Regions from separate parts of the Peribacillus sp. NPDC097895 genome, predicted to be linked through region 4. Evidence: riboswitches for the same ligand, from Rfam matches in the RefSeq annotation. Region 4 holds a riboswitch; each other region holds the start of a gene.
The links. A riboswitch is a leader RNA that binds a small molecule or an ion and turns the genes downstream of it on or off. The one in region 4 is predicted to bind S-adenosylmethionine.
Positions count from the first base shown of each region.

Region 1: another riboswitch for S-adenosylmethionine. It lies ahead of metK (methionine adenosyltransferase); the one in region 4 lies ahead of ACQKMH_RS14455 (methionine biosynthesis PLP-dependent protein).
Region 2: another riboswitch for S-adenosylmethionine. It lies ahead of mtnK (S-methyl-5-thioribose kinase); the one in region 4 lies ahead of ACQKMH_RS14455 (methionine biosynthesis PLP-dependent protein).
Region 3: another riboswitch for S-adenosylmethionine. It lies ahead of ACQKMH_RS00515 (methionine ABC transporter ATP-binding protein); the one in region 4 lies ahead of ACQKMH_RS14455 (methionine biosynthesis PLP-dependent protein).

Region 1 covers NZ_JBNNSH010000005.1:223,527-226,670, forward strand. The annotation lists gene ACQKMH_RS22215 (gamma carbonic anhydrase family protein) at 1-28, shown strand, start outside; gene metK (methionine adenosyltransferase) at 205-1,398, opposite strand; SAM riboswitch class I at 1,562-1,725, opposite strand; gene pckA (phosphoenolpyruvate carboxykinase (ATP)) at 2,140-3,144, shown strand, end outside.
Region 2 covers NZ_JBNNSH010000001.1:1,559,740-1,562,883, reverse strand. The annotation lists gene ACQKMH_RS07550 (pyridoxal phosphate-dependent aminotransferase) at 1-794, opposite strand, end outside; gene ACQKMH_RS07545 (hypothetical protein) at 1,185-1,367, shown strand; SAM riboswitch class I at 1,427-1,581, shown strand; gene mtnK (S-methyl-5-thioribose kinase) at 1,657-2,859, shown strand; gene mtnA (S-methyl-5-thioribose-1-phosphate isomerase) at 2,874-3,144, shown strand, end outside.
Region 3 covers NZ_JBNNSH010000001.1:113,990-117,133, reverse strand. The annotation lists gene ACQKMH_RS00525 (MetQ/NlpA family ABC transporter substrate-binding protein) at 1-97, opposite strand, end outside; gene ACQKMH_RS00520 (methionine ABC transporter permease) at 119-769, opposite strand; gene ACQKMH_RS00515 (methionine ABC transporter ATP-binding protein) at 783-1,805, opposite strand; SAM riboswitch class I at 2,068-2,179, opposite strand; gene ACQKMH_RS00510 (GNAT family N-acetyltransferase) at 2,342-2,815, opposite strand; gene ACQKMH_RS00505 (DUF4440 domain-containing protein) at 2,910-3,144, opposite strand, start outside.
Region 4 covers NZ_JBNNSH010000002.1:633,320-636,463, forward strand. The annotation lists gene fumC (class II fumarate hydratase) at 1-1,128, opposite strand, end outside; SAM riboswitch class I at 1,465-1,578, shown strand; gene ACQKMH_RS14455 (methionine biosynthesis PLP-dependent protein) at 1,665-2,777, shown strand; gene metC (cystathionine beta-lyase) at 2,774-3,144, shown strand, end outside.

The DNA.
Region 1 (3,144 bases), on a different contig from region 4:
CTATAAAAATGCAGAGCGAATAAAATAAGTTAACGAATATTAGCCCGAAACTTACGAGTAAACAGCCGAGATTCATGTTAACGCTCCATCACAAGTATTTACTTAAATCTCAAAATGGGATTTCTTGAATTATTCCCTCTTCAGGCGAAATTAATCCATAAAAAAAGGTGCCCCGCTAATGCGAGGCACCTTTACTTTTATGAATTATGCTTGTGCTTTTAACGATTCTGCTTTATCTGTGCGTTCCCATGGCAGATCAACATCTGTACGGCCAAAGTGTCCGTAAGCAGCTGTTTGTTTGTAGATTGGGCGACGAAGATCGAGCATTTTGATGATTCCAGCTGGACGAAGGTCGAAGTTAGCGCGAACTAGGTCAACAAGCACTTCTTCGCTAACTGTACCAGTTCCAAATGTATCAATCGAAATGGATACAGGCTCTGCAACACCAATTGCGTAAGCCAATTGTACTTCCGCTTTGTCAGCAAGGCCAGCTGCCACGATGTTTTTCGCAACGTAACGAGCAGCATATGCCGCAGAACGGTCAACTTTCGTAGCATCCTTACCAGAGAATGCACCGCCGCCGTGGCGAGCATATCCGCCGTACGTATCAACGATGATTTTACGTCCAGTAAGACCAGCATCCCCTTGAGGTCCGCCAATTACGAAACGGCCAGTCGGGTTGATGAAGTACTTCGTTTCAGCATCGATCAATTCAGCTGGAACAACTGCTTTAATGACATGTTCTTTTAAATCGGCTTGAATTTGCTCAAGCGTAACTTCTGCATCATGTTGTGTAGAAATGACGATTGTATCTACACGAACAGGACGGTTGTTCTCATCATACTCCACAGTTACCTGTGTTTTACCATCAGGGCGTAAGTAAGCAAGCGTTTCGTCTTTACGAACTTGAGCCAAGCGGAATGAAAGTTTATGTGACAATGAAATCGGAAGCGGCATAAGCTCCTCCGTTTCATTACAAGCGAATCCGAACATAAGACCTTGGTCCCCTGCACCGATTGCATCGATTTCTTCCTCTGACATGTTTCCTTCACGAGCTTCAAGAGCTTTATCGACACCAGCTGCGATATCGGCAGACTGCTCATCGATGGAACTCAATACAGCACAAGTTTCAGCATCGAAACCGTATTTCGCACGTGTGTAGCCAATTCCTGCAATCGTATCACGAACGATACGCGGAATATCCACGTAAGCGGATGTTGTAATTTCACCAGCAACAAGTACAAGACCTGTTGTTACACTTGTTTCACACGCTACACGTGCATTTGCATCCTTAGCAAGGATAGCATCTAAAATGGAATCTGAAATCTGATCACAAATCTTGTCCGGATGGCCCTCTGTAACAGATTCAGAAGTAAATAGACGTTTCTTTGACATCATATTTCCTCCTTGGAAGTTAGTATGTTGTAGGCATAAGCCTGATTTTTTACGGAACTCGTTTCCCTCATTAGTTTCAACTATAGACACAGAATTACTTTAAAAAACACAAAAACCTTCCCTGGCAAATGAGGAAAGGTTTAACATTCTGTCTTCTATCCTTTCACTCTTATCGTTCAAGGGTTTTTTACCTTGCTCAGGTTAGCACCATCACCACTATTCCTTGAAGAACCATCGCTTTATTTTCGGCGATCGATCTTGGAGTCAAGTTCAATATGGCAGGTTGCTGGGTTTCAAAGGGCCTGTCCCTCCACCAACTCGGGATAAGAGAATCCGTACAATTTAAGATATTATCGTACTTGGTCGGAATTTGTCAATGCTTTTTCTTAAAAGAACAATTCCCTCCCAAACAGTGTTCACGTAAAAACCGTGCTGAATCAACGTCCTTAAAGGATTTCAATTAAAAAACGCCAATATAAATGTTGAAAATTCCCATTAATTCATAACTTCCGTATTATTTGAAATACTATGCTTAATTACTTCCTATTTAATAAAAGGAAAATTTACTTACTTTAAAGTATATGCGATAATATTGACTCGGTTCCTGCCGATTTTACCGGTTTAAAATGATGAACGAATCAGCTGAAATTTATCACAAAACAAAATAAATAGTATAGACTATTTAAATGAATGTGTTATACTAATTGTAATATAAAAACTTAAACAAAGGAAGGTACCTCATATATGAATTCTGTAGATGTTTCTAATGAGTTACACCAATTATTAGCAGGAAACAATGTGTACACTCAACTTTCAGTACCTCAATTGGTCGAAAAAGTATTAAGCAGACATGAAGGAGTATTAACATCAACCGGCGCAGTAAAAGCTGAAACAGGCAAATATACTGGTCGGTCACCTAAAGATAAATATATCGTGGAAGAAGCATCCGTTAAAGATAAAGTCGATTGGGGTTCAGTGAACCAGCCAATTTCTGAAGATGTGTTCAATAAACTATATAATAAAGTAGTTGATTACCTAAAAGCAAAAGAAGAGCTTTTTGTTTTCAAAGGTTTCGCTGGTGCAGATGAATCATCACGTCTTCCAATTCGTGTTGTTAATGAATATGCTTGGCATAATCTTTTCGCCCATACTTTGTTCATTCGTCCGAACGAAGAGGAGCTAAGAGGTCACGAAGCAGAATTCACAATTCTTTCGGCACCTAATTTCAAAGCGGACCCAGAAGTGGACGGAACGAAATCCGAAACTTTCATCATCGTTTCATTTGAACGCCGTACCATCCTGATTGGCGGAACGGAATATGCCGGAGAAATGAAAAAATCGATCTTCTCAATCATGAACTACCTACTTCCAGAGGCAGGAATCCTTCCAATGCATTGCTCTGCTAACGTAGGACGTGAAGGGGATGTCGCTTTATTCTTCGGGCTGTCTGGTACTGGTAAAACAACTTTATCTGCAGACACTAATCGTAAACTGATTGGTGATGACGAGCACGGCTGGTCTTCTAATGGTGTATTCAACATCGAAGGCGGCTGCTATGCAAAAACAATCAACCTTTCTCGCGAAAAAGAACCGCAAATTTTCGATGCCATCCGTTTCGGTGCCGTATTGGAAAACGTAGTTGTGGATCCTGAAACACGTGAGGCAAACTACGATGATAGTTCACTAACCGAAAACACTCGTGCTGCATACCAAATGCAAGCGATTGATAACATCGTGAGCCCAAGTATC
Region 2 (3,144 bases), on a different contig from region 4:
AGCTCAAGCGCTTCTATGACACTTTTATTCCCAACTGCGAAGCCGACTCTCCACCCTGCCATATTATATGTTTTCGATAGTGTATATATTTCAATTCCTATATCCTTCGCTCCCTCAGCTTGGAGAAAGCTTATCGGTTTTTTCCCTTCAAATCCTATCGCCCCATAAGCAAAATCGTGGACCACACAAATTGAATGCTCTTTTGCGCAGGAGACCGTTTCCTCAAAGAAACTTAAAGTTGCAGATGCACCAGTAGGATTATTCGGATAGTTCAAGAACATCATTTTTGCTTTATCAAGCACATCACTATGTATATCTTTGTAATCCGGAAGAAAACCATTTTCTTCTGTCAGCGGCATGAATTCCGTTTTTGCCTGAGCTAAAACAACACCGGAAAGATAATCAGGATAGCCGGGATCAGGAACCAGAATCGTATCCCCAGGATTCAATAAACATTGTGGCAATTCTACAAGTCCTGCCTTTCCACCAAAGAGAATCGCCACTTCGCTATTGGGATCGAGCTTGACCCCATATTCACGTTCATAAAAGACAGCGGCAGCATCTTTTAAATATTGATGTCCACGGAACGGTGAATATTTATGATTTATCGGTTTTTCAGCGGCTGCCTGCAAACTTTTCACAATATGCTCAGGTGTCGGCTGATCAGGATTCCCCTGACCTAAATTAATGACATCATGACCTTGTGCTGTAATCGCATTGACTTTTGCGACTAGAGAGGCAAAAAACTGCTTGGGCAGTTCCTGAAGCAGTCTTGATTTTTCAAATTGCAACATTTTTACACCTTCTCTGAAATTTCTTGAAATTCTAGTCACAAATGATATATGTTTATCCTCATCTTGTAAAGCATTTTTTACATGTGGAGGTTTTATACAAGCCGATATCGTTATTTTACCAGAGTTTTGGACAACCGAATACGGCTTGACCAGGTTAAATGAGATTGCCGATGAAAAGGCAGAATAAACCACTGGCGAAAAAACATGTGCAGGATTCATTATGACATCCGTTTCCCGGAATGGCAGCGAGCCTATACCGCACAGGGCGTAGAAGTTCTATTCATACCGCAGAATGGCTAAACCAAGGCTTGAAACACTTGAGGCCCCTATTGATTAGCCGTGCCATCGAAAATCAAGTATATGCTGTGGCCGTGAATCGTTCAGGTACGGATGTCAAAAATATATTTGCCGGACATTCCGATTATAGATCCATGGGGAGTTATCGTAAGTGAAGCCGGAGAAGAAAACGAACTGTTGACAGGCACGCTGGACTTCAAGAAAGTATTGGAAGGTCGCAACAAAATACCTGTATTCGAAGATCGCCATCCGGATTATTATTATTTTCCCCATTGACAAACTATTTAAAAAGTTGTTATTATTTTCCCGAAGATTAAAATTTCAGAAAACATATACTCTTATCAAGAGCAGGCTGAGGGATAAAGGCCCTATGAAGCCCAGCAACCGACTGTAATACCATTGTGAAATGGGGCGGATTCACCGCCGGATTTTAAAATCCGCAGAGCACGGTGCTAATTCCACCAGAAAACTTTTTTCTGGGAGATGAGAGGTCCGAAGCTAAAACTTCTGCCTCTTTCTTAATGAAAGAGGCTTTTTTTATTCTTAAAATGTGGAGGGGAAAAGAATGACTCAAAACCATTCGAATTTTAAAATATTAACAAATGAAACAGCTATATCCCTTGCAATAAAACTAGGGTTGGTCAATGCAGATGCCAGTTTAAACTGTAAAGAAATCGGCGATGGGAACTTAAATTACGTTTTTCATATTACTGACACTGTCACAAAGAAAGGGTTAATAATCAAACAAGCGGTACCTTATGCCAAAGTACTGGGCGAAAGCTGGCCGCTGACCTTGAAAAGGGCCGCCATCGAAGCAAATGCGCTAATCCATTTCAAAAGCTATTGCCCCGAATTCGTACCGCAAGTATATTATTCGGATGAACAGCTTGCCATCACAGTCATGGAAGATTTATCACATTTGAAAATCGTAAGGACGGGATTGATCGATGGTGATCCATATCCACTGCTTTCACGACATATTGGTGAGTATGTTGCAAAGACGGCATTCTTCACATCCGATTATCATTTAGAACCATCTGCGAAAAAAGAAGTGGCCCGACACTTCACGAATCCAGAGCTTTGCAAAATCACCGAGGTCTTTATTTTCACGGATCCATTTTTCGAGGAGCACCCAGGAGATTTCGAGGTGGAATTGACTACTGCCGCCAAAAAGATTTGGAATGATCAAGAAGTGATACTCGAAGTCGCTAAGCTGAAACAAAGCTTTGAAACCGAGCAGGAAGCCTTGCTTCATGGAGATTTACATACTGGAAGTATATTTGCAAGTGAAACTGAGACAAAAATTATAGATCCAGAATTCGCTTTTTATGGACCCGTTGGTTTTGACCTAGGCCAATACACCGCCAACCTTCTCTTTCAGGCAGTCACACGCAACGCAGTTGGGAAAGAAGAGATTTTCACATACCTCCATGAATTTTGGAATGCCTTTGAAGAAACATATACTGAACTTTGGAACACCCAAAATAAAAGTCCCTTCCGTCATGTGAATGGTTATTTGACCTATTTACTGACTAAATTCAAAAGAGACGCATTCGGTTTTGCCGGCTGCGAACTGATTAGGAGAACAATTGGCCTTTCTCATGTTGCAGATTTAAATGTCATTGAAGATAAAGAAACAAGGATCGCAGCCAAAACGACAACATTGGAGATTGGTGCACTTTTAATTAAAAAACGGGATGAATTGGATGTTCCAGCAATAATTGAAGCGTTGAAGCAACATACACTGACATCTTATACACCCCTTTAAAAGGAGACATATACATGACTACACTTGCACCTTTACCATATTCGGTACAATGGGATGATACCCATATCACCTTATTAAATCAACAAGGCCTTCCCTCCATCACTGAATTTATTAAACTTCATTCAGTTGATGATGTATATGACAGCATTTTAACATTAAAGGTACGCGGGGCCCCAGCAATAGGACTGACTGCAGCATTCGGGGTGGCACTGGGTGCCAAACAGGAAACATCCACGGAATTAGGGGAATTCAAAAAAAATGTAATGAGTCATATTGAGAAGCTCG
Region 3 (3,144 bases), on a different contig from region 4:
CATCATCTGAGCCTCCTGCTGCACCTTCTTTGCTCCCACATGCTGCAGCCACGACGGCCAATGCCAATACGATGATTGTTAATAAGATTTTCTTCATTTTTCCTGCCTCCTCAAATTTTTATCTTCTTCTGATTTTTTTTGAAACGAAATTCCCGGTGGATTGCAGTAATTGAACGATGATCACGAGCGCCGCTACGGTGACGACCATCGTCATCGTATCGAACCTTTGATAACCGTAAGCCAAGGCCAAATCTCCCACCCCGCCTGCACCGACGGCACCTGCCATGGCTGTAGATCCAACAAGGCCAATCGTGGCGGTTGTAAATGTAAGGATCAATGAACTAAGTCCCTCAGGTATCAAAAAGCAATATATGATTTGCCATGTCGTTGCCCCCATTGCCTGAGCTGCCTCGATGATCCCTTTGTCCACTTCCAAAAGGGAGTTTTCCACAAGACGGGCAATATAAGGAGCTGCATAAAAGATCAGTGGAACAATTGCTGCATTCGTTCCTATTGCACTGCCCACAATCATTCTAGTAAAAGGAATCAGTGCGACAAGCAAGATGATGAAAGGAACCGACCGCAATATATTGATGATCGGGTTCAATACATTAAAGATCCATTTATTCTCCAGGATGTGACCGTTCCTTGTAATGACAAGCAGGATACCGAGCGGAAGCCCGATCAATCCGGAAAATACCAATGAGATGGCTACCATATAAAGTGTGTCACCGAAAGCTGTCGACAGCTGCTCGGCCGTTATTTCCATTCCCCAAAGCGTATTACCCATTTATCTGCACCTCCTGGACGAGAATCCCCTCATCTTTAATATATTGATAAGCCTTGTCCACCTCATTTTTGTTCCCTGTCACTTCGATGATCAAATTCCCAAAGGGCGTTTCCTGAATTTCAGAAATATTGGCTGATAATACACTTAAATGCACATCATATTTCTTCGAGATGGTTGAAAGTAAAGGAGTGCCTGAAGTAGTCCCAATAAAGTTAATTTTCCAAATAATCGGGATATGGGACCCTATGCTTTTCAGGAAACTTTGTGGAATCTCGTCATGTATGACCGTTCTCACGAAGTTTTTTGCTATATCCGTTTGCGGCTTCGCAAAAACTTCGAAAACCGAACCTTGTTCAACCACGCATCCGCCTTCCATGACCGCAACCTTATTGCAAATTTCCCTGATTACAGACATTTCATGAGTGATTAATAGAATGGTAATATTGTATTCTTTATTAATTTTCTTTAAGAGCTGCAGAACAGCACTCGTTGTTTGTGGATCCAATGCCGATGTAGCTTCATCACATAATAGGATCGATGGGTTTGTAGCCAATGCTCTCGCAATCCCGATCCGTTGCTTTTGACCGCCGGATAATTGTTCCGGATAACTCTTTGCTTTGCTTGATAAGCCAACGAACTCCAGCAACTCGCCTACCCGCTCTTTGATTTCTTTACTGGGCGTCCCCGACAAAACCAGCGGCATGGCGATATTATCAAAAACGGTCTTTGAATTTAGCAAGTTGAAATGCTGAAAGATCATCCCGATTTTTTTCTTTTCTGCCCGTAATTCCTTCGGGTTCAATGAAGTTAATTCCTTCCCCCCAACGATCACTCGGCCATCTGAAGGATGTTCAAGCAGATTGACTAACCGAATCAACGTACTTTTTCCTGCTCCGCTATAACCGACTACACCGAATATATCTCCCTTTTCTACTGTCAAATTGATTCCTTTCAAAGCTTCAACAGTCTGTTTCTTTGTTTGATAAACCTTTTTAACATTTTGAAACTCAATCATCCTATCTCCCCCCATGTTGTTAATTTCTACAAATTCATTATCAGAGAAGAGCTTTGCAAAGTTTCAAAATGATAGGGTTACATTCGTTTGATGATCCCGTGCTTTGAAAGCCAAACTCACGAGTTAATGCACCATTTTCCCAAATGACAACCATATTCATTGTGAATAAACAAAAGAGGCCTCTTCCGTCATCAGACAGAAGAGGCCTCCTTTAGAAATAAAAAAGAGTAAACTCTTAATTTAATTATCTAAGAAAAGCTCCTTCTTATCTTTCAAACTTTCGTCCGCTGGAATTAGCACAGTATTTTTACAAAAGTAAAAACCCGCTGCCGAGGTATCATAGGGCCAAGTCCCTCCACATCTCTTGATAAGAATTAACGTTATATTTAATTATGTTCTTCACTATATATTCAATTTTCACTAAAGTCAACATAATTTTTATCGTTCTAAATATTTTCATAGTATAGTTATTTAAACATTAAATTATTATATTAATATAGTTTATCTAAATTATTTCACTGCTAGCTCCGTATTTTTTATAATAATTTGCTCATTCTCCATACAGGATACTTTTCATTTTCTTCCCTTATCTTTACCATTCCAGATTTTGTATATAATTGAATCGCCCTCTGATTATCTGGAGAAACTCTTAAATGATATTCGGATACAGTAAATTGCCTGAAAAAGTTTTCTGCATAGCGAACCAATTCCTTGCCAAGGCCTTTATTGCGGTATTCGGGAACAAGATAATATAGATTCACATAGCCAATCTCATTCCCTTCGTACTCCCGAATTTGAAGTTCCATTTGCCCAATTGGTTTTAGGTCCTTTTCAATGATCACTTGTCCATCCGGAAATTTGCGGACCCTTTCTTTCATTCGAATTAGATAAGTATGTTCATCCCCAAAGCCTTCTTCCGATCCAAAACTTACAACAAAGGAATCCTTCCTGAATGTAACGATGATATCTTTATCTTTGTCAATATCAATGGGACGAAAGATCAACTTCATTCACCTCTATCATTTTAGTGAAATAGTAATTCAATAGGCAACTCACACTTTTTTTGATGAAACACTATATTGGGGCCCCTCTTGATAAGGCGATTCAATCGCCTTTCGTTCTTGTGCCTTGATGAAAAAACATTTGCCATCTGCCATTCGTACATTTCCAGATTGAACTTCTTAAGGTATGTTCCACTTTATCTTCATCAAAAATCCGGTACGTGGTCAACACGGTATCATCAGACAATTGATGCATATCAAAATGACTGAGTTTCATTTTCACCGCTCCTGCTCCCTCTTGCCCCATAAAATCGCTTTTGGACCATATGTTACCCGAA
Region 4 (3,144 bases):
TTCCGTCAATAATTTAACCGTTTGCAGGAAGTTATAGATGATGACAGGTTTAAAAACGTTCAATTCGAAGTTACCTTGGCTTGCTGCAAAGCCAATTGTCGCATCGTTACCCACGATTTGTGTCGCAATCATCGTAAGCGCTTCACTTTGTGTTGGATTGACTTTACCCGGCATGATGGAGCTGCCTGGCTCGTTTTCTGGAATGGCAATTTCACCGATTCCGCTTCTAGGACCACTTGCCAACCATCTGACGTCGTTCGCAATTTTCATTAAATCTGCTGCCAGTGCTTTCAATGCACCATGTGCATAAACGATTTCGTTATGGCTTGTCAATGCATGGAATTTATTATCCGAAGTGACAAAAGGATGTCCTGTATCTGCTGCGATTTGTTTAGCAGAAAGTCCCGGGAATTCTTTTTTAGTATTGATTCCAGTTCCTACAGCCGTTCCTCCAAGTGCAAGGTTCAATAATTTTTGGCTGCTTTCCTCAATCATCGCCAAGTCTTTTTCTAGCATCGCCTTCCAACCGGAAATTTCTTGTCCTAAAGTTAGTGGAGTTGCATCTTGAAGATGTGTCCGGCCAATTTTCACGACATCCCAGAATTCTTTTTCTTTTGAATCGAATGTATCACGAAGTGCTTTAATGGCAGGAACCAATTTTTCAGCGACTTCCATGAAGGCAGCAATGTGCATGGCGGTCGGGAATGTATCATTGGAGCTTTGCGCCTTGTTAACATCATCATTCGGGTGAAGGGTTTCAGATTCACCATTTTCTTTTAACCATTCATTCCCTTTGTTAGCGACCACTTCGTTCACATTCATATTACTTTGTGTGCCGCTTCCCGTTTGCCAGACCACAAGCGGGAAATGTTCATCAAGCGTACCTTCAAGAATTTCGCCGCAAATCTTAATGATGGCATTTTTTTTCACTTCCGAAAGATCACCAAGGTCATAGTTCACCTTTGCCGCAGCTTGTTTAACATATGCAAATGCACGTACTAATTCAATTGGCATTTTTTCATTACCGATTTTGAAATTATTGCGGCTTCTCTCAGTTTGTGCTCCCCAATATTTATCAGCAGGAACTTTCACTTCACCCATCGTATCTCGTTCGATTCTGTATTCCATGTGTTCTCCTCCTAAGTTTGCACTATTCATCGAAGACCTTATGTATATGAAATGAATAATGTCGTATTATTCTTTCTCTCTATACATTGTACAAATTTTATTATTTTAAAGCAAAAAAACCGTCCAGGCTTCCCTCCTTTTTCTGAAAAACTCATTTAACATTGCGATTATCCCTGCTCCCATGCAGATTTTTGATATTTTTTTAAAATACGTAAAGTGTCGACTCCGCTTGGCCCCAATCGACCTAAACCTGAACCTCGAAGCAACTTCCTTCCAAAATGTTCTTGACAGTAATTTATATATATAGTAAATTCAAAAGAAATTGAATAATCTAAACTCTTATCGAGAGAGGTAGAGGGAATGGCCCGATGACACCTCAGCAACCTTCATTTGTTTCAAACCAATGAAAAGGTGCTAATTCCACAAGTTTGTGAACTTGGAAGATAAGAAGAATGACTCATCCCCATTTAATCAAAGTCTTCTTCTTAAAGAAGACTTTTTTTTATTTTATATAACTCAAAGGAGCAGTGAAAACTATGTACAAAACCGAAACATATCTTGCTCAATTAGGAAATCGCAGTGAAACGGCGACGGGAACAGTAAATCCGCCGGTATACTTTTCAACAGCTTTCCGACACGAAGGAATTGGCCAATCGACAGGATTCGATTACACAAGGACAGGTAATCCCACACGACAGCTATTGGAACGATCCATTGCCGATTTGGAAAAAGGCGACCAAGGATATGCCTGCAGTTCAGGAATGGCCGCCATTTCCACGATACTGGCGCTATTTAAATCAGGCGATGCATGGATTGTCAGCGAAGATCTTTATGGCGGTACATATCGACTGTTAGAACAAGGTTTTAAAAAATGGGGGTTGCAGTGTGACTATGTAAACACTTGTTGTTTGGAGGATATCGAGAAAGCCATCACTCCTCACACGAAAGCCATCTTCATCGAAACTCCCACTAACCCCCTTATGCAGCAAACGGACATTAGCGCCGTTGCCGCACTGGCAAAACGGTTTAATTTATTGTTAATCGTTGATAACACTTTTTATACGCCTCTTATTCAGCAACCCATCCTGCTTGGCGCGGATATTGTAATTCACAGTGCCACCAAGTATCTCGGTGGTCATAATGATGTACTTGCCGGACTGATCGTGGCTAGCGGCACGGATTTATGTGAGGCTCTTGCCTTCCATCATAATGGTACCGGCGCGGTCTTGAGCCCCTTTGATTCTTGGCTGCTGATGCGCGGAATGAAAACCCTGGCATTGCGGATGGAACGTCATGAAAAGAATGCCAAGATACTTGTAGATTACTTATCTGAACATGATTGTGTAACGGACGTATTGTATCCCGGAAGAGGTGGCATGATTTCATTCCGTATCATTGATGAATCAGCGGTCAACCCATTTTTACAATCGCTCTCATTAATTTCGTTTGCAGAAAGCCTTGGAGGGGTTGAAAGCTTCATCACCTATCCCGCTACACAAACACATGCCGATATACCCCTTGAAGTAAGAACGGCAAATGGGGTCTGTAATCGCCTGCTCCGCTTCTCCGTTGGCATCGAGGATAGCGATGATTTGATTGGGGACTTACAGCAAGCATTCGCACATGTAAAAAGGGAGGCACTACGATGACAGATCATGATTTTAGTTTTGAAACCAAATTACTTCATAATCAACATAAATTCGATCCTACAACAGGCGGTGTGAGCGTCCCCATTCAGCACGCATCCACTTTCCATCAATCCGATATCGATTCTTACGGCAAATATGATTACAGCAGAAGCGGGAATCCAACTCGCGAGGCACTTGAAGATATCATAGCCGAACTTGAGGAGGGCACTCACGGCTTTGCCTTTTCATCGGGTATGGCAGCCATCTCAACGGCCTTTCTTTTGTTGTCTTCCGGTGACCATATCGTCATTTCCGAAGATGTGTATGGCGGAACGTTCAGGATGGTCACAAGCGTACTGACGCGTTTCAATATTGAGCATACCTTTGT